Regions from separate parts of the Streptomyces sp. AF1A genome, predicted to be linked through region 1. Evidence: riboswitches for the same ligand, from Rfam matches in the RefSeq annotation. Region 1 holds a riboswitch; each other region holds the start of a gene.
What was found. Region 1 has a riboswitch for cyclic di-AMP ahead of ACLU3S_RS20610 (NlpC/P60 family protein). Riboswitches for the same ligand answer to the same signal wherever they lie in the genome.

Region 1 (4,942 bases):
GCCGTCCTCCTCGTCGGGGATCTGGTCGGAGTCGGCGACCAGGGCGACCTGCTCCAGGAAGTCGGCGAGCGTGGCGCTCTCGCCCTCGCCGCGCTCCTGCTCGAACTCCAGGGCCACGGCCGCGAGTTCCTGCAGGTTCTCGATGCGGGTCTCGTCCTGCGGGTCGGTCGAGGCCTGCAACTCGGCCAGGTAGCCGGTGCGTTCGAGTATGGCCTCCAGGACGGTGGCCGGTCCGGCGCCGGACTCCACGATGGTGCGCAGGTCCTCCATCAGCGTGTTGAACCGCTTGACCGCGTTGGCGGAGCGCGCGGCCATGCCGTACGCCTCGTCGACGCGCTTGAGCGCCTGCGGGAAGCTGATCTTCTCGCGCTGGGCGAGGGCGTCGATCATCGCCTCCGCCCGCTCGCCGATGCCCCGCTTGGGCACGTTGAGGATGCGGCGCAGCGGCACCGAGTCCTCGGGGTTGGCGAGGACCCGCAGGTAGGCCAGGACGTCCCGGACCTCCTTGCGCTCGTAGAAGCGGACGCCGCCGACGACCTTGTAGGGCAGGCCGACGCGGATGAAGACCTCTTCGAAGACACGGGACTGGGCGTTGGTGCGGTAGAACACGGCGACGTCGCCGGCCTTGGCCTCGCCCGCGTCGACCAGGCGGTCTATCTCGTCCGCGACGAACTGGGCCTCGTCGTGCTCGGTGTCCGCGACGTAGCCGGTGATCCGCGCGCCCTGGCCGGCGTTGGTCCACAGGTTCTTCGGGCGGCGCGACTCGTTGCGCTCGATGACCGCGTTGGCGGCGGACAGGATGGTCTGCGTGGAGCGGTAGTTCTGCTCCAGCAGGATCGTCGTCGCGTCCGGGTAGTCCTCCTCGAACTGGAGGATGTTGCGGATCGTCGCACCCCGGAAGGCGTAGATCGACTGGTCCGCGTCACCCACGACGCACAGCTCGGCGGGCGGGAGGTCGTGCTCGCCGGGCGGGGTGTCCCCGCCGTGTTCTCCGGTGCCGACGAGTTCCCGTACGAGCGCGTACTGGGCGTGGTTGGTGTCCTGGTACTCGTCGACCAGGACGTGCCGGAAACGGCGGCGGTAGTGCTCCGCGACGTCGGGGAAGGCGCGCAGCAGGTTGACCGTCGTCATGATCAGGTCGTCGAAGTCCAGCGCGTTGGCCTCGCGCAGCCGCGACTGGTAGAGCGCGTAGGCCTGGGCGAGGGTCTTCTCGAAGCCGTCGGCGGCCTGGGCGGCGAAGTCCTCCTCGTCGATCAGCTCGTTCTTCAGGTTGCTGATCTTGGCGCTGAAGGACTTCGGCGGGAAGCGTTTGGGGTCGAGGTCCAGGTCGCGACAGACCAGGGCCATCAGGCGCTTGCTGTCGGCGGCGTCGTAGATCGAGAAGCTGGAGGTGAAGCCGAGCTTCTTGCTCTCGCGGCGCAGGATGCGCACGCACGCGCTGTGGAAGGTCATCACCCACATCGCGTTCGCGCGCGGGCCGACGAGCTGCTCGACGCGCTCCTTCATCTCGCCCGCGGCCTTGTTGGTGAACGTGATCGCGAGGATCTGACCCGGATGCACGTTGCGCTCGGCGAGCAGATGGGCGATGCGGTGGGTGAGCACACGGGTCTTGCCGGACCCGGCGCCGGCCACGATGAGCAGCGGGGAGCCGGCGTGCACGACCGCGGCGCGCTGGTTCTCGTTCAGCCCCTCCAGCAGCGCCGCCGAGTCGATCGCCGGGCGCGGCGCGCCGTCGCGGTAGTACGCGTCCCGGTCCGGCGGCACGTCGAACTTCCCGCCGAACAGATCGTCCGGAATCGGCTCCGGAGCGTGATCGTCCTCGGGCGGAGGCGGGGGCTCCTCCTCGCGCCCGCGGGGGGGCTGGAGGTCCGCCAGGAAGCTGTCGTCAAAGAGGCTGCTCATCGCTCTCCGAGTCTAGGGCGCCCGACTGACAACCGGTCCCCGTCCCCGGAACACGGCCGGTTCACCGGAGAGGCCGTCTTCGCGCGGAGGCTGTCGTACTTCGCGCGGAGGGCGTCGTTCCACTCCTCACCCTGCGGAAGCGCCTGGTCACGTGCGCGTGAATCCGCCCTCAGGTCACGGAAATGTATCGGACATACCGCACACCAACCTTCACAGGAGACACACGAGTTGGCTAGGTTTCCGTCAGGCCGCGCGCTCCCTCTCCGGTGAACCTCGCCGGGTCGAGCGGCCTCCGCCGAGTCCGGTGCACCCGCACGGTGCCCGGAGCCGGGGACCCACCGATCCTGGGGTGAATCGGCCGACTCCCGCCCGGGACGACGCCGTAGGGCAACCCTTCCGAAGCATCCGCCCGAACCCGACAGCTAACCCGGTAGGCGGCACGTTGGAAGGAGTCGCCTCCCTTGGCGTCGCACCGCAAGCCGCGCCCCGCCGGGACCCAGGGCGCGGGCATCCGCACCCCCGCCCTCGCCACCGCCGCACTGACCTCGGTGGCCCTGCTCCCCCAGACCGCCGAGGCCGCCCCCGCCACCGGGCACGGCCGGCCCACCCTGGAGGAGATCGAGAAGAAGATCGACGATCTCTACCGCCGGGCGGAGTCGGCGACGGAGAAGGAGGCGGAGGAGACCGCGGGCAGGCAGCGCGGGCGGGCAGGTGTCCTCCGGGAGGAGGTCACCCGGCGCGCGGGCCGGCTCGGCAGACCGCGCGACGAGCCCGACGCGCTCCCGGAGGCCGCGCACGACTACTTCGACCCGAGCCGGGTGATGGACCGGCTCGCCTCCCGCGTGAAGAGCGCGGTCGAGCGCCAGCAGGCCACCAGGGGCCCGCGGACTGCCGTACGGGCCGCCCCGAACCGGGCCGCTGACGGTGCTGACGGTGTTTCCGGCCCTGCTCCGGCCCCGGCACCCGCCCGGGCTCCCCTGCCGTCGCAACGCCGGGCCGCCGCGGGGCCGCAGCCCCAGGCCGCGGCTGGGATGCGCCCCATGGCCACGACGGAGGCGCCGCTCCACGCCCCGCCCGCGGCACAGCCCACGATCCTGGCCGAGGCACAGCCCCACACGCCGGTCACGGCGCGGCTCATGGCCCCGGCCGAGGCACAGCCCCACACCCCAGCGACGGCGCGCATGGCCCCCGCCGAATCGGAACACCGCATCACGACCACGGCGCGCATGGCCCCCGCCGAGACGGAACACCGCATCCCGAGCGCGGTGCGCATGGCCCCGGTCGAGGCGGAACACCGCGCTCCGGGCTCGGCCGTGCACCGGATGCCGGCCGCGTCGCCCGTCGGGACGCGGGCCGAGTCGCCGTCCGACCCGAGGGCCGCGAAGGCCGCCGTCCAGAAAAAGCTCGCCACCGCGCGCGTGCTGCTGTCTCAGCTGACGGCGCCGGAGAAGCCACGCACCGCCGCCGTCCAGCGAAGCGGGCAGCGGGAGGCCGCGGCGATGGGTGCGGCGGTGAGTCCGGCGGCAGGCTCCTCGAGCGTCACCCGGGCCGAGAAGGCCGTCGCCTTCGCCCGCGCCCAGATCGGCAAGCCGTGCGTGTGGGGCGCCAGCGGCCCCGGCTCCTACGACTGCTCGGGCCTGACCCAGGCCGCGTGGAAGTCCGCCGGCGTCTCCCTGCCGCGCAGCACCTGCGACCAGGCCGGCGCCGGCAGTGCGGTCCCGCTGGCCGAGGCCCGCCCCGGCGATCTGATCTTCTTCCACGACGACCTCGGGCACGTCGGCCTCTGCACCGGCGACGGCATGATGATCCACGCCCCCGGCCCGGGCGCGTACGTCCGCGAGGAGTCCGTCCACCACGGCGGCGACTCGGTCGTCCGCAGCGTGGTGCGGCCGGCCTGAGCGAGCGGGCGCCGCCCGGGGTCTCTCCCGGGATGCGGGTGTTTTTCGCCCCCACGCGCGCGTGCCCCGCGCCCCGGGCTCCGTGCCACTGCCTAGCATCGGGCGCATGCCCGGCATCCCAGGTCTGCGTGCGTGGTGGGCGGACCGGCCACCGGCCGCCGGTGCCGCCGTGATGGCGACCGGCATCGTGTCGGTCAGCCTGCATCTGGCGGGCTACGAGACGGTCTCCCGGGCGGCGCTGGCACTGACGGTGGTCGGCTGGATCGCGCTGGGCGCCGACTTCGTGCTGCGTCTGGCCGTCGACCGGCGGCGCTGGGTGGACGATGCCCGGAGCCCCGGGTCGCTCACCGCCGTCGCCGCGACCGCCGTCCTGGGCACGAGGCTGTCGGCGCTCGGACAGCAGACCCTGGCCGAGGCGCTGCTGGCGCTCGCGGCGCTGCTCTGGCCGGTGCTGCTCCTGCTCGTCGTACGGCACTGGGGGCGGCGCATGCCCGGCGCGGTGTTCCTGGGTTGTGTGGCCACACAGGGGCCGGCCGTACTGGCGGCCACGCTGGCCGCGGCCACGCGCACACCGTGGCTCGCGCACACGGCCCTCGTGGTGTTCTGGCTGGGTCTGGTGCTCTACGCCGTCGCGCTGGCCCGCTTCGACGCGCGACAGGTGCTGGTGGGCGCCGGGGACCACTGGATCGCGGGCGGGGCGCTCGCCATCTCGGCGCTGGCCGGCGCCAGACTGCTCGTGGCCGGGGATGCCGGCATGTACCTCTGGGACGGCGACGACCGTCACGTGCTGCGCGTCGTGACGGTCGCGCTGCTCGTCCTGGACCTGGCCTGGTGTCTGGTCCTGCTGGCCGCCGAGGTCGCACGGCCGCGGCTCGGCTACGACCTGCGCCGGTGGTCGATGGTCTTCCCGCTGGGGATGACGGCGGCGGCGACGCTGTCCGTCGCGACCGCCGTGGGCGTCCCGTGGCTCCACGGGCCGGGACGCGTGCTGACCTGGGTGGCGGTGGGGGCGTGGCTGTGGGTCGCCGCCGGTGCGCTCGGCGCCCACGCCGGGGCGGTCAAGGGGGCGACGAGCGTCAGGTCCACAGCACGGCGATGAACACGTTCACCGCGGTCAGCGCCCCGACCAGCCCGAACTGCGC
Region 2 (4,942 bases), on a different contig from region 1:
CATCGGCTCCCCTTCGTCTCGTCATGCCCCGGCAGGACCGGGAAGGGTCACTTCCCCGCAGGACCGGGAAGGGTCACTTTCCCGTGTCCGCCGCCTTCACCAGGGCGTCCTTGGTGACCGCGCCGACGTAGACCTTGCCGTCGTCGGTGATCAGGGCGTTGACCAGGCGGGTGGAGAAGAACGTGCCCCGGCCGAACTTCCCGGAGGTCTTGTCGCCCAGCGAGCCGAGGAAGCCACCAAGGTCACTGCCCTTGGCACCGGTCGGAAGTCCGCCCCGGGCGCCCGTCTCGAAGGTGGCGACGGAGGTCCAGCCCTTGCCGAGGACATCCGCGCCGTTGAGGCCCTTGGCGAAGTCCCCACCCGGCATGGGGGCGTGCTCGCGCGCCTGGGAGTGCTTCTTCTCCTCGGTGACCTTCGCGCCCTTGGGTGGGGTGAAGTCGAAGGTGGAGGCGGCCGGCCTGGCGAAGGAGACCTGGGTGAAGCTCACGTCGATCACGGCGGTGCCGCCGCTCTTCGGAGTCAGCGTGAACTTCAGCGGCATGCCCGTCTTCGCGTCGACGGCGATGCCGATCGCGCCGACCGTGGTGCCGGACTGCCTGGGCTTGATGAGCAGTCGGTAGGCGTCACGCCCGGCGACCTGCGCGGTGCCGTCGACGGTGACGGACGTCGTGTCGTCGACCGACTTCAGGGCCTGGTCGGCGAAGTCCTTCGGTGTGGCCGGGGGCTCGGCCCGCCGGACCTTGCCGGAGCCGGCGGCGGTGCCGTGCGAGACCTCGTTGCTCTTGCTGTCGTAGCCCCAGACGTCCTTGCCGTTGTGGATGAGGCTGTACTCGGCGCCCTGCTCCAGCAGCGACAGCTTCTGCCGGTCCGGGCCGTCGGCGGCGACGCGCAGGGTGTGCGTGCCGGAGACCAGCTCGGTGAGCTTGGCCCGCGGGTCGGCCGAGGAGCCGTGGCCGGAGCCCTTGGCCGCGCCCGAGGCGATGCCGCTCTCCAGGCCGCCGAGGTCGGGCAGGCCGAGGTCGGTGCTGATCTTCACGGTGCCGGACATCTGCTGCACGTCCGACTTGGCGATCTTGTCGATGAGCTGCTGAGCGGTGATCCTGGGCAGGTCGGGGTCACCGGAGTCGGCGAGGGCCGGGACGAGCCCGATCGTGGCCGCCGCCACCCCCACCACCGCGACCGGGACGGCGTACCGCGCGACCTTGCGTCGGCCGGAGTGCGGCTCCTCTTCGCGCGCGGCGCCCGCTGCGTCGTCGGATTCGTACGGTGCCATGTGTGCCTTACCTCCGTCGTCGGCGGCGGCTGTCCTCACGCTGGTCCCCCTGAGCCGCCATTCTCACCCGAATCGGTGAGGAGTGGTGATTTCCGTGGTTTCCATCTCACCAAATCAGCCATGAGGAATCGTCAGACCTCGGAGCCAACTCCGTGTACGCCTGCGGTATGACACGTAGGGGCGGGGACGTGCCCGACCCGTAGGGGTCGTACGCGTCGTACGACCGTACGACGGGCCACGCGCGGCCGTCATCCGGAGTGCACCCGATCACCGTCCGGAGCGCACGCGCGCGCCACCCGGAGCGCGTTCGGGCGGCCCGTACGCTTCGACGGCCGCCCGCGCCGGAGGCCCTCCGCTTCGGGGGCCGTCCGCTTCGGCGGTCAGCCGGCGCGGTGGACCACCGCGTCGCACAGCTCGATCAGCGCCGCCTTGGCGTCGCACTCCCTCAGCGGCACCAGCGCCGACCGCGCCTCCTCGGCGTACCGGATGGTGTCGCGCCGGGCCTGCTCCAGCGCGGGGTGCGCGCGCAGCGCGGCCAGCGCCTCGGCGTGCCGGGCGTCGTCGCTGAGGTCGGAGTCGAGCAGCTCGCACAGGGCGATGTCCTCGGACAGCCCCATCCGGGCCGCCCGCTCGCGCAGCCGGAGCACGGGCAGGGTCGCGATGCCCTCACGCAGGTCGGTGCCCGGGGTCTTGCCGGACTCGTGGGAGTCGGAGGCGATGTCCAGGACGTCGTCGGCGAGCTGGAAGGCCACCCCGAGGCGCTCGCCGTACTGGGTGAGCACATCCACGACCGTCTCGTCGGCGCCGGACATCATCGCGCCGAACCGGCAGGACACCGCCACCAGCGAGCCCGTCTTGCCGCCCAGCACGTCCAGGTAGTGCTCGACCGGGTCGCGGCCGTCCGTGGGGCCGGCCGTCTCCAGGATCTGTCCGGTGACCAGCCGTTCGAAGGCGAGGGCCTGCACCCGGACCGCCTCGGGGCCGAGGTCGGCGAGGATCTGCGAGGCGCGGGCGAAGAGGAAGTCGCCGGTGAGGACCGCGACGGAGTTGCCCCAGCGGGTGTTGGCGCTGTCCACGCCGCGCCGCACGGCCGCCTCGTCCATGACGTCGTCGTGGTACAGCGTGGCGAGATGCGTCAGCTCCACGACCACGGCCGACGGCACCACGCCCGGCGCGTAGGGGTCGCCGAACTGCGCCGCGAGCATCACGAGCAGCGGCCGGAACCGCTTCCCGCCGGCCCGCACGAGGTGCTGCGCGGCCTCCGTGATGAACGGGACCTCGCTCTTGGTGGCCTCGAGCAAGCCTTCCTCGACAGCCGCCAATCCGGCCTGGACATCGGCTTCCAGAGCCTGGTCCCGCACGCTCAGCCCGAACGGCCCGACGACGGTCACGAGGGGTCTCCTGTCTGCTGGTGTCTGCTGTCGATTACACGGCTTGTCGATAGGTCGCTGCCATCACTCAAGTCAGCGTATCCGGTCCTCTTTCGATCACCGATAGCGCCCACGGGTCCAGCCCGGGCGGTTTCGGAGCACGACCGACATGGATCTGATCAGATGATAGGAAAGGACATTTATTGACTTACTGGGACATAAGAGCTTCGCCGTGAATCGGCCGGAGGGGGTCGACCCCACACCCAGGACGGACCCACCCTGGCGTGCACCCGGGTGGCTCCACCTCCCTCCGCACTCCCGGCCCCCGCCCCGAGAACGACTGGCGCGACGTCAGAGGTTCCACGCCCCTCCACCTCCCGGGCCGCACCCGCGAATCACCCATGTCCGACATGATGCTATTTGCTATTCCGTGAAATGGGTCACGTCACCCATCGGTGCCCCCGGTCGCCCGATCACCCGTTCTCCCTTTGCGCATCGGCGAGTTGAAGGTTGGCAACCGCAAAGGATCAAGTACCCCATACGACTCCGTTCAAGGTCAAATAGGACGTTGTGTGACGCGGGCACTTGTTCCCGACATGTGCTGTCGCATACGTTCCCGACCCGTCGGGCGGAACGCCGAATCCTGCCGCCGCCCGCACGACCCATCGACGAACTCATTCGTACGGCAGGAGCGGGGGATCCAGGTAAGTCGCCGGACCGGACGGCACGCGTCGCACCGGAACGGCTAGGGGTGAAGCCGTGCCTCTCCAGGGCACGGCCGGGCACCTCCCCGCCCGAACCCGACAGCTCACCTCGTAGGCGACGGAGAGGAACACCCCCATGCCTGCTGCCGCCAAGCACCGCCGCCCCCGCAACAACCGCCTCGCCCGCACGCTCGCCGCCGTCGGAGCCGGCGCCGGCGTCCTCGCTCTGCCGATCATCGGAGCGACCACCGCCTCGGCGGCCCCGGCCACCGCCCCCGCCGCCACGACCCCGACGGTCTCCACCACCCCCGCCGGGTACCCGAACAACCTCGACGGCTGGATCCGCGAGTCGCTCGCGATCATGGCCGAGAAGGGCATCCCGGGCAGCTACAACGGCATCTACCGCAACATCATGCGGGAGTCCTCCGGCAACCCGAACGCCATCAACCTGTGGGACTCCAACGCGGCCAAGGGCATCCCGTCCAAGGGCCTGCTCCAGGTCATCGACCCGACCTTCAACGCGTACCACGTGGCCGGAACGTCGTACAACATCTACGACCCGGTCGCGAACATCACGGCCGCCTGCAACTACGCGGCGCACCGCTACGGGTCGATCGACAACGTGTTCGGCGCCTACTGATCGGCGCATCCGGCAGGCGCTACTGATATCCCGGTCAGTCGGTCGGGAACAGTCTTTCGAGGACGACGGCGACGCCGTCGTCCTCGTTCGACGTGGTGACCTCATGCGCGACCGCCTTGAGTTCGGCATGGGCGTTGGCCATGGCGACCCCGTAACCGGCCCAGTCGAACATCGGGATGTCGTTGGGCATGTCCCCGAACGCCAGCGCGCGTTCGGCTGCGATCCCCAGCCGCTGTGCCGCCAGCGCCAGTCCCGTCGCCTTGGTCACCCCGCACGGCTGGAGTTCCACGGTCCCCGGACCCGACATGGTGACCGTCGCCAGCGAACCCACCACCGACCGCGCGATGGCCGCCAACTCGTCGTCCGGCACGGTGGCATGGCGCAGCAGTACCTTGCTGATGGGCGCGCACCACAGGTCGTCGCGCCGACCCACCCGGACCGCGGGCAGGGTCGGGTGGGGCATCAGATAGCCGGGCTCGATGAGCGTGAGCCCGTCCACGCCGTCCTGGTCGACGGCCGCGTACACCTGCCCCACCTCGGCCTCGATCTTGCCGAGCGCGGTCTCGGCCAGTTCCCGGTCCAGCCGGACCGACCACAGCAGGCGATCGGCTCCCGCGTCGTACACCTGTGCGCCCTGCCCGCACACCGCGAGCCCCCTGCAGCCGAGGTCCGCCAGCAGGGGCCGCACCCGGGGGGCCGGGCGGCCGGTCACCACCAGATGCCGGGCACCGGCCCGCACCGCCCGAGCGAGCGCGGCGCGCGACCGGTCGGAGACCGTGTCGTCGCCGCGCAGCAGCGTTCCGTCCAGGTCAGTGGCGATCAGTGCATACGCGGGGGAGGGTGCCATGATCAGAGAATACGGACACCGCGCCCCACCGACTCACCACCCACTGCCCGCACTTGTCTGTCCCTGGCCCCAAGTTCCGTCTTTTCAGCCCCTGATGGCGACCGACGT
Region 3 (4,942 bases), on a different contig from region 1:
CGGCGGCGAAGCGGCGGATGCCGCGCTCACGGGCGACCGCCGCGATGTGTTCCAGCAGGGCGGAGGCGACGCCGCGGCCCTGGTGCGCGTCCTGGACCAGGAAGGCGACCTCGGCCTCGTCGGCGGGTGCGGACGCGGGCGCGCCGTCGGCGCCGATGCGGTCATAGCGTACGGTGGCGATGAACTCGCCGCCGACGGTGGCCGCGAGTCCCACCCGGTCCACGAAGTCGTGGTGCGTGAAGCGGTGGACGTCCTTGGCGGACAGTCGCGGGTACGGCGCGAAGAAGCGGTAGTACTTCGACTCGTCCGAGACCTGCTCATAGAAGCTGACGAGGCGGTCGGCGTCATCAACGGTGATGGGCCGGATGCGCGCGGTCCCTCCGTCGCGCAGCACCACGTCCGCCTCCCAGTGGGCGGGGTACTCGTACCGGCCCTGCCGGTCCGCCGAGGTCTGCATGGGCCCCAGAGTACGGCTCGCGTCCGACAACGGCGCGGGGCAGTCTGTGGAGGACGACAAAGCCGGACCGAGGCCGCGGTCCGACGACACATCCGGGTGGGAGGAAGCTCCGCGCCGGGCATGCTTCACGATGTGGGAAACTGGTCTAGACAACCCTGACACCGAAGGGCAGCAACACATGGCTGAGCGCCGCGTCAACGTCGGCTGGGCCGAGGGCCTCCACGCCCGCCCCGCCTCCATCTTCGTCCGAGCCGCCACGGCCGCAGGCGTCCCGGTGACGATCGCCAAGGCCGGCGGCACGCCGGTCAACGCGGCCTCCATGCTGGCCGTCCTGGGCCTGGGCGCCCAGGGCGGCGAGGAGATCGTCCTCGCCTCCGACGCCGAGGGCGCGGACGCCGCCCTGGACCGTCTGGCCAAGCTGGTCGCCGAGGGCCTGGAAGAGCTGCCCGAGACCGTCTGACGCTCTGTGAGCGGAAGCCGGAAGCCGCGTCGCCCGTACCGGGTGGCGCGGCTTTCGCGTTCTCGCGGCCGGCGGGCCGAATTCGGCGCGGGCGCCCCGCGGCGACGTCGGCCGCCGGCCACCCGCACCATTACCGGCCCATAATTCCCCGGCACCGGGAAAACGGGCAGCGGGAAATACACGGCCGCCGAATATCCCCTCTTGTATACGGCGCCCTTGTTAATGCCGCACGCCCGGCGTGTTTACGGCATGTTGCGAAGTCCTCACGCGCTCCGCGGCGCCGGGAAGGCGAAGGCGGTGCGCGGCGGTCGCGCGCTCGGTGTGCACCGCCGTCACCGCACGCGCGCGCTCGCCGTCCCCGCGCGCCACGGCGTCCACGATCGCGCCGTGCTCCGCCCAGCACTCCACCGGATTCGGCGGCGCCTGCACCGTGTACATCCAGGCGATCTTGTGGCGCAGCTGGGTGAGCATCGAGGTCAGTGAGGGGCTGCCGGAGGCCTGGGCCAGCGTCTCGTGGAACCAGCCGCCCAGCGAGCGCAGGTCCTCGCTGTTCCCCCTTCTGGCCCGCTCCTGACCCAGCCGGACCAGGCCGCGCAGCACCTTCAGATGCGCCTCCGTGCGCCGCTGCGCGGCCCGGGCGGCCCCGAGCGGCTCCAAGAGCATGCGCATGTCCAGCACATCGGCGGCCTCCTGCTCGGTCGGCTCGGCCACGCACGCGCCCGCGTGCCGGCGAGTCACCACGAACCCCTCCGCCTCCAGGGTGCGCAGGGCCTCGCGCACGGGGACACGCGAGACGCCGTAGCGGCGGGCCAGGACTTCCTCGGTGAGGCGGCCGCCGCGCTCGTGGATCCCGGTGACGATGTCGTCCCGGATCGCCGTGCACACCGAGTGCGCCGGAATACGCATGCCCGACCTCCGTCTTCATCCCGGTGAAACGCCGACGATGGACGCGTGTACCGTGACTCTGTTCCAGTGCGCCTGAATTTCCGATGCCAGTCCGTAATCCATGGATATTTTTTGGACAGCGTTCCGGTGGGCACCGTGAAAAAACGGCGAAAGCCCCGGCTCGGTGGGCCGGGGCTTCGCCGTGTGTACGGGCGTCCGCTCGGTCAGACGGTCACGCCGTGCTTGCGGAGGTAGGCGACGGGGTCGACGTCGGAGCCGTAGTCGGGGGTGGTGCGGGCCTCGAAGTGCAGGTGCGGGCCGGTGACGTTGCCGGTCGCGCCGGACAGGCCGATCTGCTGGCCGGGCGTGACCCGCTGGCCCACGGTGACGCCGATGGACGACAGGTGGCCGTACTGGGTGTACATGCCGTCGGCCATGCGGATCACGATCTGGTTGCCGTACGCGCCGCCCCACCCGGTGGAGACGACGGTGCCGGTGCCGACCGCGTGCACGGAGGTGCCGCTCACGGCGTGGAAGTCGATGCCCGTGTGGTGGCCGGAGGACCACAGCGAACTGCTCGCTTCGTAGCCCGTGGAGACGTAGGAGTGCGCGATCGGGGCGACGAAGGCGTTCAGCCGCCTGCGCTCGGCCTCGCGGGCGGCGCGGGCCTCGGCCTCGCGCGCCTGCTTGGCCCGCAGGGCCGCGGCCGCCTCGGCCGCCTTCTGGTCGGCGGCGCGCTGCTGGGCGGCGGCCTGCGCGTCGATGTGCGCGGCGACGTCGTCGCTGACGGTGAGGACCGGGGTCAGTCCGGTCTGCTCCGCGGTGTTCTCGGCGGCGAGTGCCGGGGAGGCCGCGAGGGTGCCGATGACACCGGTGGTCGTGAGGGCCGCGATGCCGGCCGCCTGCGCGGTGCCGCGCTTGACCCGGCCGGGCTTGCGGTGCTTCCCGGTGGCGCACATGAACGCCATGTAGTGGCTGGTCCTTTCCTTCCCTCTCGCCTACCGGGTTAGCTGACGGGTTCGGAGCAGGAAGGTCTCCTACGGGAGCCCTCGCTCGCACGCGGGCGCCCGATTCACCCCAGGGACGGTGGGTCCCCGGCTCCCCTGGCTCGCGCCGTACGGGGACTCGGCGATGACTGTCCGCTGCCGCGGATGCGGCGTACTGCCTGACGAACAGCCCGGACGACGCTAAGGGGGCCCGCCTGCGATCCTCAAACCGATCCGGGCTTTTGTAGCGCATCCCACAGGGCAGACAGGCAACCTCCGTCCCAAATCGGGCACGGGGGAAGAGAGTGGAACAACCAGGGGGCCCTGACGGTCCGTCGACCGTCAGGGCCCCACGCGCGCGCGTGCGACCTGCGTGGGCGTCGGGCGACACGTTCACGCTGTCGTCACGGCCCCACGCGCGCGTGCGGCTACTCGCTGAGGCGGAGCCGGCCTGGGCCGACAGGACGCCGGCCCCACGCGCGCGTGCGGCTACTCGGCCGCCACCACGGTCACCTCGCCGATGCCGAGCGCCTCGACCGGCGCCTTGATCCGGGAGGCGTCCCCGACGAGGACGGTCACCAGGCGGTCCACCGGGAAGGCGTTCACGACCGCGGCCGTGGCCTCCACCGTGCCCGTCGCGGCCAGCTGCCGGTACAGCGTCGCCTGGAAGTCGTCGGGCAGGTGCTGCTCGACCTGGTCGGCCAGGGTGCTCGCGACGGCCGCCGCGGTCTCGTACTTCAGCGGCGCCACGCCCACCAGGTTCTGCACGGCGACGTCCCGCTCGGCGTCGGTCAGGCCCTCCGCCGCGAGGGTGCGCAGCACCTTCCACAGGTCGTCCAGCGCCGGGCCCGTGTTGGGGGTGTCCACGGAGCCGCTGATGGCGAGCATCGCGGCACCCGAGCCGTCCGGCGCGGAGCGCAGGACCTGCCCGAACGCGCGCACCCCGTAGGTGTAGCCCTTCTCCTCGCGCAGGACGCGGTCCAGGCGGGAGGTGAGGGTGCCGCCGAGGCAGTAGGTACCGAGCACCTGGGCGGGCCACACCCGGTCGTGCCGGTCCGGTCCGATCCGGCCGATGAGCAGCTGCGTCTGCACCGCGCCGGGCCGGTCCACGATGACCACGCGTCCGGTGTCGTCGGCGCTCACCGGCGGCACCGGGCGCGGCTCGCCCGGCCTGCCGGTCCAGGCGCCCAGGGTGTCGCCGAGCAGCGCGTCGAGGTCGACGCCGGTGAGGTCGCCCACCACGACCGCGGTGGCCGTGGCCGGGCGCACGTGCCGGTCGTAGAAGGCGCGTACGGCGGCGGCGTCGATCTTCTCGACGGTCTCCTCGGTGCCCTGGCGCGGGCGGGACATGCGCGAGGACGCCGGGAACAGCTCCTTGGAGAGTTCCTTGGCGGCCCGGCGGGAGGGGTTGGCCAGCTCGTGCGGGATCTCGTCCAGGCGGTTGCGCACCAGCCGCTCGATCTCGCTCTCGGCGAAGGCGGGCGCCCGCAGCGCGTCGGCGACCAGGCCGAGCCCCTTGGCCAGCCGAGAGGCCGGCACCTCGAGGCTGAGCCGGACGCCGGGGTGGTCGGCGTGCGAGTCCAGGGTGGCGCCGGCGCGCTCCAGCTCGGCGGCGAACTCCTCGGCGGAGTGCTTGTCGGTGCCCTCGGAGAAGGCCCGCGCCATGATCGTGGCGACGCCGTCCAGGCCCGCCGGCTCGGCGTCCAGGGGGGCGTCGAGCAGCACCTCGACGGCGACGACCTGCTGGCCGGGGCGGTGGCAGCGCAGCACGGTCAGGCCGTTGTCGAGCGCGGTGCGCTCGGGCGCCGGGAAGGCCCACGGCCGGGCCTCGCCGGCCTGCGGCCGCGGGTGGAAGTCCATGGTGGCGAGCTCGGTCACTTGGCCGTCTCCTCGTTGTCGTTGCCGGCCTCCACGGTCGCTTCCGTCTCCGGGTCCTCGGGCACGTCGGCGTCCGGGGCGGCCTCCGGGGACTTCGGCTCGTAGACCAGGACCGCGCGGTTGTCGGGGCGCAGGCGCGCCTGGGCGACCTCCTGCACCTCCTCGGGGGTCACCTGCAGAACGCGCTGGACGGCGGTGAGGGCGAGCTGGGGATCGCCGAACAGGACGGCGTACCGGCACAGTTCGTCGGCACGGCCGGCGACCGTGCCCAGCCGG
Region 4 (4,942 bases), on a different contig from region 1:
CCCCTGACCTGTCGGCCGCGCGGCGCCGGTGCGGTGGGCGCCGCATGACCTGGTGTGCCGGCCGGTCGCGTCGCGGGCTCAGGCGTCGGCGGGGGCGAACCGCGCCCCTCGGCGCCGCCGTTGGGACCCGTTAGGGTGACCGCGTGGCGAGAGTGCGGTTGAGCGTGGCGGAGCGGCGGGAAGAGCTGCTGCGGGCCGCCATCGAGCAGATCGAGGCGCGGGGCGTGGCGGCGGTCAGGATCGCCGACGTGGCCGCGGCACTCGGGGTGAGCAACGCGCTGGTGCTGTACCACTTCTCGACGAAGGAGAAGCTGGTGGCCGCCGCGTTCACCTACGCGGCCCAGGACGATCTCGCCCACCTGCGCGGGCTGCTGGGGCGGCGGACCTCCGCGCTGCGCCGGCTGCGGGCCGCCGTGCGCTGGTACGCGCCGACCGGTCAGGCCAAGGGCTGGCGGCTGTGGATCGAGGGCTGGGCGGTGGCGCTGCGCGAGCCCGCGCTGCGGGAGGTCACCCGGGACCTGGACCGGCAGTGGAAGGCCGCGATCGCCGAGGTCATCGCCGAGGGTGTGGCGGCGGGCGAGTTCGCGTGCGCCGACCCGGCGGGCTCCGCGCTGCGACTGACCGCGCTGCTGGACGGCCTCGCCGTGCAGCTGACCTCGTATCCGGGGGCAGTGCCGCGGGCCCGGGCCCGGGAGTGGGTGGACGAGGCGCTCGCCCGGGAAATCGGCGTGGACCGCAAGGCCCTGACCGGACGAGAGCGGTGAGACGAGCGTGCCCCCGCGCGGTGCGGGAGCACGCTCGGCGGGGCTGGATCAGGCCACGAAGGCGATGCACGCCCTGCCCGTCCGGCCGTGGACCACAAGACCCCGGCCGGACGAAACCCGTAAGACCCGCGCGCCCCCGCACCACGCGACGCGGCACGGACGCACACTCGCCGGGACCGCATCAGGCCACGGAAGCGATGCGCGTCCTGATGTCGTCCGGGGACAGGGTGCCCTTCGCGGTGACGTGGTCGCCCGAGGACTCGCCGCGCAGCCGGCGGCCGATCCAGGGGACGAGGTGCTCGCGGGCCCAGTGGACGTCGTCCAGGCGGACCTCCAGAGTGCCCCTGGGCGGCAGCGGAGGCCACGCCTGCTCGGGGTCGGCCGGCACGTCGAGGCCGAGGGCCTGGCCGGCCCGCAGCGCCACGCGCGTGTGCCCCTCGGGCGAGAGGTGCAGCCGGTCGCTGTCCCAGGCCCTGCGGTCCTGCACGGACTTGAGCGACCACAGGTCGAGCACGGGGCAGCCGTACCGGTCGGCGATGGCGCGCACGTGCCCGTTGTAGGTGGCGATCTTGCCGCGCAGATGCTTGAGCAGGGGGACGCCGCGGGTGTCGAAGCCGGTGGTCACCAGGACCGTGCCGGCGGCCCCGGTCAGCCGGGCCACGGCCCGCTCGAAGCGCTCGGCGACCTCGTCGGGGTCGGTACCGGGGCGGATGATGTCGTTGCCGCCGGCGCAGAAGGAGACCAGGTCCGGTGCGAGTTCGACGGCCTGCGGCACCTGGTCGGCCACGATCTGGTCCAGCAGCTTTCCGCGCACGGCGAGATTGGTGTACTGGAAGTCGCCCTCGGGCCGCCGGTCGGCGAGCAGGACCGCGAGCCGGTCGGCCCAGCCCACGAAGGCGCCGTCGGGGCCGGGGTCGCCGACCCCCTCGGTGAAGCTGTCCCCCACCGCCACGTACGACCCGATCACTGATCTGTTGTCATTCTTCGAATCGTCTGCCACGTCGGACCATGATTCACCTTCGGGTGTGACCTACGCGACCGTAGGCAGGGGTTGACGACCGGTGAGAAGAACCACTCCCGTTGGGCCCGCGTTCCAGGAATACGGCCACCGCCAGGGCTGTTGACGGCCGGTCGGCCGGGCCGTGCACAGAGGGCCGGCACACCGGTCCGCCACGCACACCGAAGGCCGGCCCCGGGGATCGGGGTCCGGCCTTCGGTGTGCGTGTCAGGAAGGTGGTTCGGGGCGGCCGGCGGCCCGTCAGCCGACGGTGACGCCGTGTTCGCGGAGGTAGGCGACCGGGTCGATGTCCGAGCCGTAGTCCGGCGTGGTGCGGATCTCGAAGTGCAGGTGCGGGCCGGTGACGTTGCCGGTGGCGCCGGACAGGCCGATCTGCTGCCCCTCGGTCACGGTCTGGCCGGCCGAGACGGAGAGCTGGGAGAGGTGGCCGTACTGGGCGTAGTGGCCGTCGTTCAGCCTGATGACGACCTGGTTGCCGTAGGCGCCGCCCCAGCCCGCGGTGACGACGGTGCCCGCGGCGACGGCCTTGACCGGGGTGCCGGTCGGGACGACGAAGTCGACGCCCGTGTGGTGGCCGCTGGACCAGTGGATGCCGGCCACGCCGTAGCCGGTGCCGATGGTGGCGCCGGTCACCGGGAGGGTGTAGCCGGTGGAGGTGGCGTGCGTGTCGGCGGCGCCGGCGGACGGGGCCGACGGCGTCGCGTGGGTGCCGGAGTCCTGCGAGGCGCCCGAGCGGGACTGCGAGCTCTCCGAGGAGGGCTCCGGGGCGGCGGGCGCGGTGCGGGCCGGGGCGGCCTGACCGTCGAGGGTGAGCTTCAGGCCCGGGTGGACCAGCGACGGGTCGTCGCCGACGGCCTGCCGGTTGTCCTCGTAGAGCCGCTGCCAGCCGCCGCGGACGTGCTGCTCGTAGGCGATCGTCGAAAGGCAGTCGCCGGACTTCACCGTGTAGGTGCGCAGGGTCGAATGCGCCTGGGCGACCGGCTTCTTCACGGCGACCGCAAGGGACTGGACGGCCTTTCCGGAAACCGGCTGGGCGGGGGTGGCCGCGTGCGCCCCGGTGGCCCCTATGAGCGGGAGGGCCAGCGCGGCGCCGCCGGTTCCGGCGGCGGCAATGGAGCGGGAAAAACGCGGGGTCTTGGGACGTCGGTGCTTTCCCTTGGCGGGCATGGCGCATTCCTCTCCGACGCCTGCGAGGTCAGCTGTCGGGTTCGGACTGGAGATGTCCGGCCGCGCGGTGCGCGGCTTCACCCCGAGCCTGTCGCGGAGACCGGACAGGCAGTGGTACCTGGTGGGTCCCCCGCTCCTGCCGAACACGGGTCAAGTGTGTGGGGCTCCGGGCGGCGGCAGGATTCGGCGTTCCGTCCGGATTCGGGCCGAACGTAAGGGAGCGGGAGGCGCTGAAACAAGCACCCGGTTCACGGCGTTCCCGGCATGGAGATCCAAAGGCGGGAATTCACCGTCACACTCCGTGAATTCCCGCCCGTTCACTCAGCGAATTCCCTTTTCCCGCACCGGAATTACGTGGACATGACGCGCGACGCACGGTCACGGATATGACCTTTCTCACGCCCCATCCCGCCATGCTCCCTTATTACGCACTGAGTTGGAATTAAGCCGTCAATTCGGACAGGCGGCTCAGATGCGGCGCAGCCGGACGACCGTCGCATCCAGGTCGCCCTTGAGCCCGGTGCGCAGCCCGTGGTGCAGCAGAACCGCACCCCGGTGCACTTCGCCTGTTTCGCGGCATTCGTACGACGCCGTCGGGTCGAGGCCGCGCAGCCGCACCGCCGGCGCGGGCTCGCCGTAGCTCTGCGCCTGGAGCCAGGCGAGGACCACGGCCTCGTCGCCCAGGAGGTACTGGACGGCGCTCAGGCCGCCCGTCGGGGGCAGCAGCCGGTACTGGTCGCCGCGCTGGACGACCGGACGGATCTCCTTGTACAGCTCCACCCACCGCCGGGCCTCGGCCAGTTCCCCCTCGCTCCACTCGGTGAGGTCGCCGCCGACGCCGAGGACGCCCGACATGGCGCTGACGAAGCGGAACCGCAGCGAGCTGACCCTGCCGTTGAGCTGAACGTTCGGGCTGTCGGTGACCCAGGCGGCCATGACCCGGGCCGGGTGGATCTGGCTGAAGCCGTGCTGGATGGCGAGCCGGTCCAGCGGGTCGGTGTTGTCGGAGGTCCACACCTGGTCGGTGCGGCTCATCACACCCAGGTCGATCCGGCCGCCGCCGCCCGAGCAGGACTCGAAGGCCACCCCGGGATGGGCGGCCCGCAGCCGGTCCAGCAGGGCGTACAGGGCGCGGACGTGGTCCACCCAGAGCCGCTGCGGGTACGGCTCCCCGGGCCAGCCGGCGTCGCTGAAGCAGCGGTTGAAGTCCCACTTCACGTAGTCGATCGGGGCGCTGGAGAGCAGCGCGTCCAGCTGCTCCCACAGGTACTCCTGGACGTCCTCACGGGCGAGGTTCAGCACCAGCTGATGGCGGAACTCCGTCCGGTCGCGTCCTGTCCGGTACTGCACCCAGTCGGGGTGGGCGCGGTACAGCTCGCTGTCCTGGTTGACCATCTCGGGTTCGACCCAGATGCCGAACTGCATGCCGAGGTCGTGCACCTGGTCGGCGAGGGGCTTCAGGCCGTGCGGGAAGCGGTCGGGGTTCGGGGTCCAGTCGCCGAGGCCGGCGCGGTCGCTGGTGCGGGCGCCGAACCAGCCGTCGTCGACCACGAACAGTTCGACGCCGATCGCGGCGGCCCGGCGCGCCAGGGCGGTCTGCTGCTCCTCGGAGATGTCGAAGTTCGTCGCCTCCCAGGAGTTGAAGAGCACCGGACGGTCCCGCTCGGCGTCCGGGACGACGTGGGCGCGCTGGTAGGCGTGCCAGGTGCGGCTGGCGCCGCCGAAGCCGTCCCCGCTCCACAGACCGGCGAAGACCGGCGTGGTGTACGACTCCCCGGGCTGAAGGAGCAGCAGGCCCGAGTCGTCGTGGCCGGCGCCGCCCGTGATCTGCACGCGGGCGTCCGGGAGCTGGGCGACCGAGATGCGCCAGGAGCCGGACCAGCCGAGCGCGCAGCCGTACACCTCGCCGTGCTCCTCGGTGGCGTCGGTGTCGAGGGCCACCCAGGGCAGGTGCTGGTGGCCGGTGTGCCCGCGGCGGCTGCCGATCACCTTC

Region 2: linked by a shared signal. The riboswitch ahead of ACLU3S_RS12060 (transglycosylase SLT domain-containing protein) and the one ahead of ACLU3S_RS20610 (NlpC/P60 family protein) in region 1 are both predicted to bind cyclic di-AMP.
Region 3: linked by a shared signal. The riboswitch ahead of ACLU3S_RS19285 (M23 family metallopeptidase) and the one ahead of ACLU3S_RS20610 (NlpC/P60 family protein) in region 1 are both predicted to bind cyclic di-AMP.
Region 4: linked by a shared signal. The riboswitch ahead of ACLU3S_RS29700 (peptidoglycan DD-metalloendopeptidase family protein) and the one ahead of ACLU3S_RS20610 (NlpC/P60 family protein) in region 1 are both predicted to bind cyclic di-AMP.

Annotation. Positions count from the first base shown of each region.
Region 1 is NZ_JBLEBI010000075.1:19,665-24,606, reverse strand. It holds gene pcrA (DNA helicase PcrA) at 1-1,902, opposite strand, end outside; cyclic di-AMP (ydaO/yuaA leader) riboswitch at 2,186-2,356, shown strand; gene ACLU3S_RS20610 (NlpC/P60 family protein) at 2,364-3,800, shown strand; gene ACLU3S_RS20605 (tellurite resistance/C4-dicarboxylate transporter family protein) at 3,907-4,899, shown strand; gene ACLU3S_RS20600 (hypothetical protein) at 4,877-4,942, opposite strand, start outside.
Region 2 is NZ_JBLEBI010000029.1:13,504-18,445, forward strand. It holds gene ACLU3S_RS12045 (ATP-binding cassette domain-containing protein) at 1-3, opposite strand, end outside; gene ACLU3S_RS12050 (LolA family protein) at 74-1,273, opposite strand; gene ACLU3S_RS12055 (polyprenyl synthetase family protein) at 1,654-2,664, opposite strand; cyclic di-AMP (ydaO/yuaA leader) riboswitch at 3,300-3,478, shown strand; gene ACLU3S_RS12060 (transglycosylase SLT domain-containing protein) at 3,484-3,987, shown strand; gene ACLU3S_RS12065 (HAD family hydrolase) at 4,022-4,834, opposite strand.
Region 3 is NZ_JBLEBI010000066.1:26,360-31,301, reverse strand. It holds gene ACLU3S_RS19300 (GNAT family N-acetyltransferase) at 1-457, opposite strand, end outside; gene ACLU3S_RS19295 (HPr family phosphocarrier protein) at 636-917, shown strand; gene ACLU3S_RS19290 (GntR family transcriptional regulator) at 1,137-1,823, opposite strand; gene ACLU3S_RS19285 (M23 family metallopeptidase) at 2,027-2,770, opposite strand; cyclic di-AMP (ydaO/yuaA leader) riboswitch at 2,783-2,943, opposite strand; gene ACLU3S_RS19280 (M16 family metallopeptidase) at 3,278-4,666, opposite strand; gene ACLU3S_RS19275 (M16 family metallopeptidase) at 4,663-4,942, opposite strand, start outside.
Region 4 is NZ_JBLEBI010000163.1:4,434-9,375, forward strand. It holds gene ACLU3S_RS29690 (TetR/AcrR family transcriptional regulator) at 144-764, shown strand; gene ACLU3S_RS29695 (SGNH/GDSL hydrolase family protein) at 946-1,731, opposite strand; gene ACLU3S_RS29700 (peptidoglycan DD-metalloendopeptidase family protein) at 2,023-2,949, opposite strand; cyclic di-AMP (ydaO/yuaA leader) riboswitch at 2,954-3,110, opposite strand; gene ACLU3S_RS29705 (alpha-galactosidase) at 3,418-4,942, opposite strand, start outside.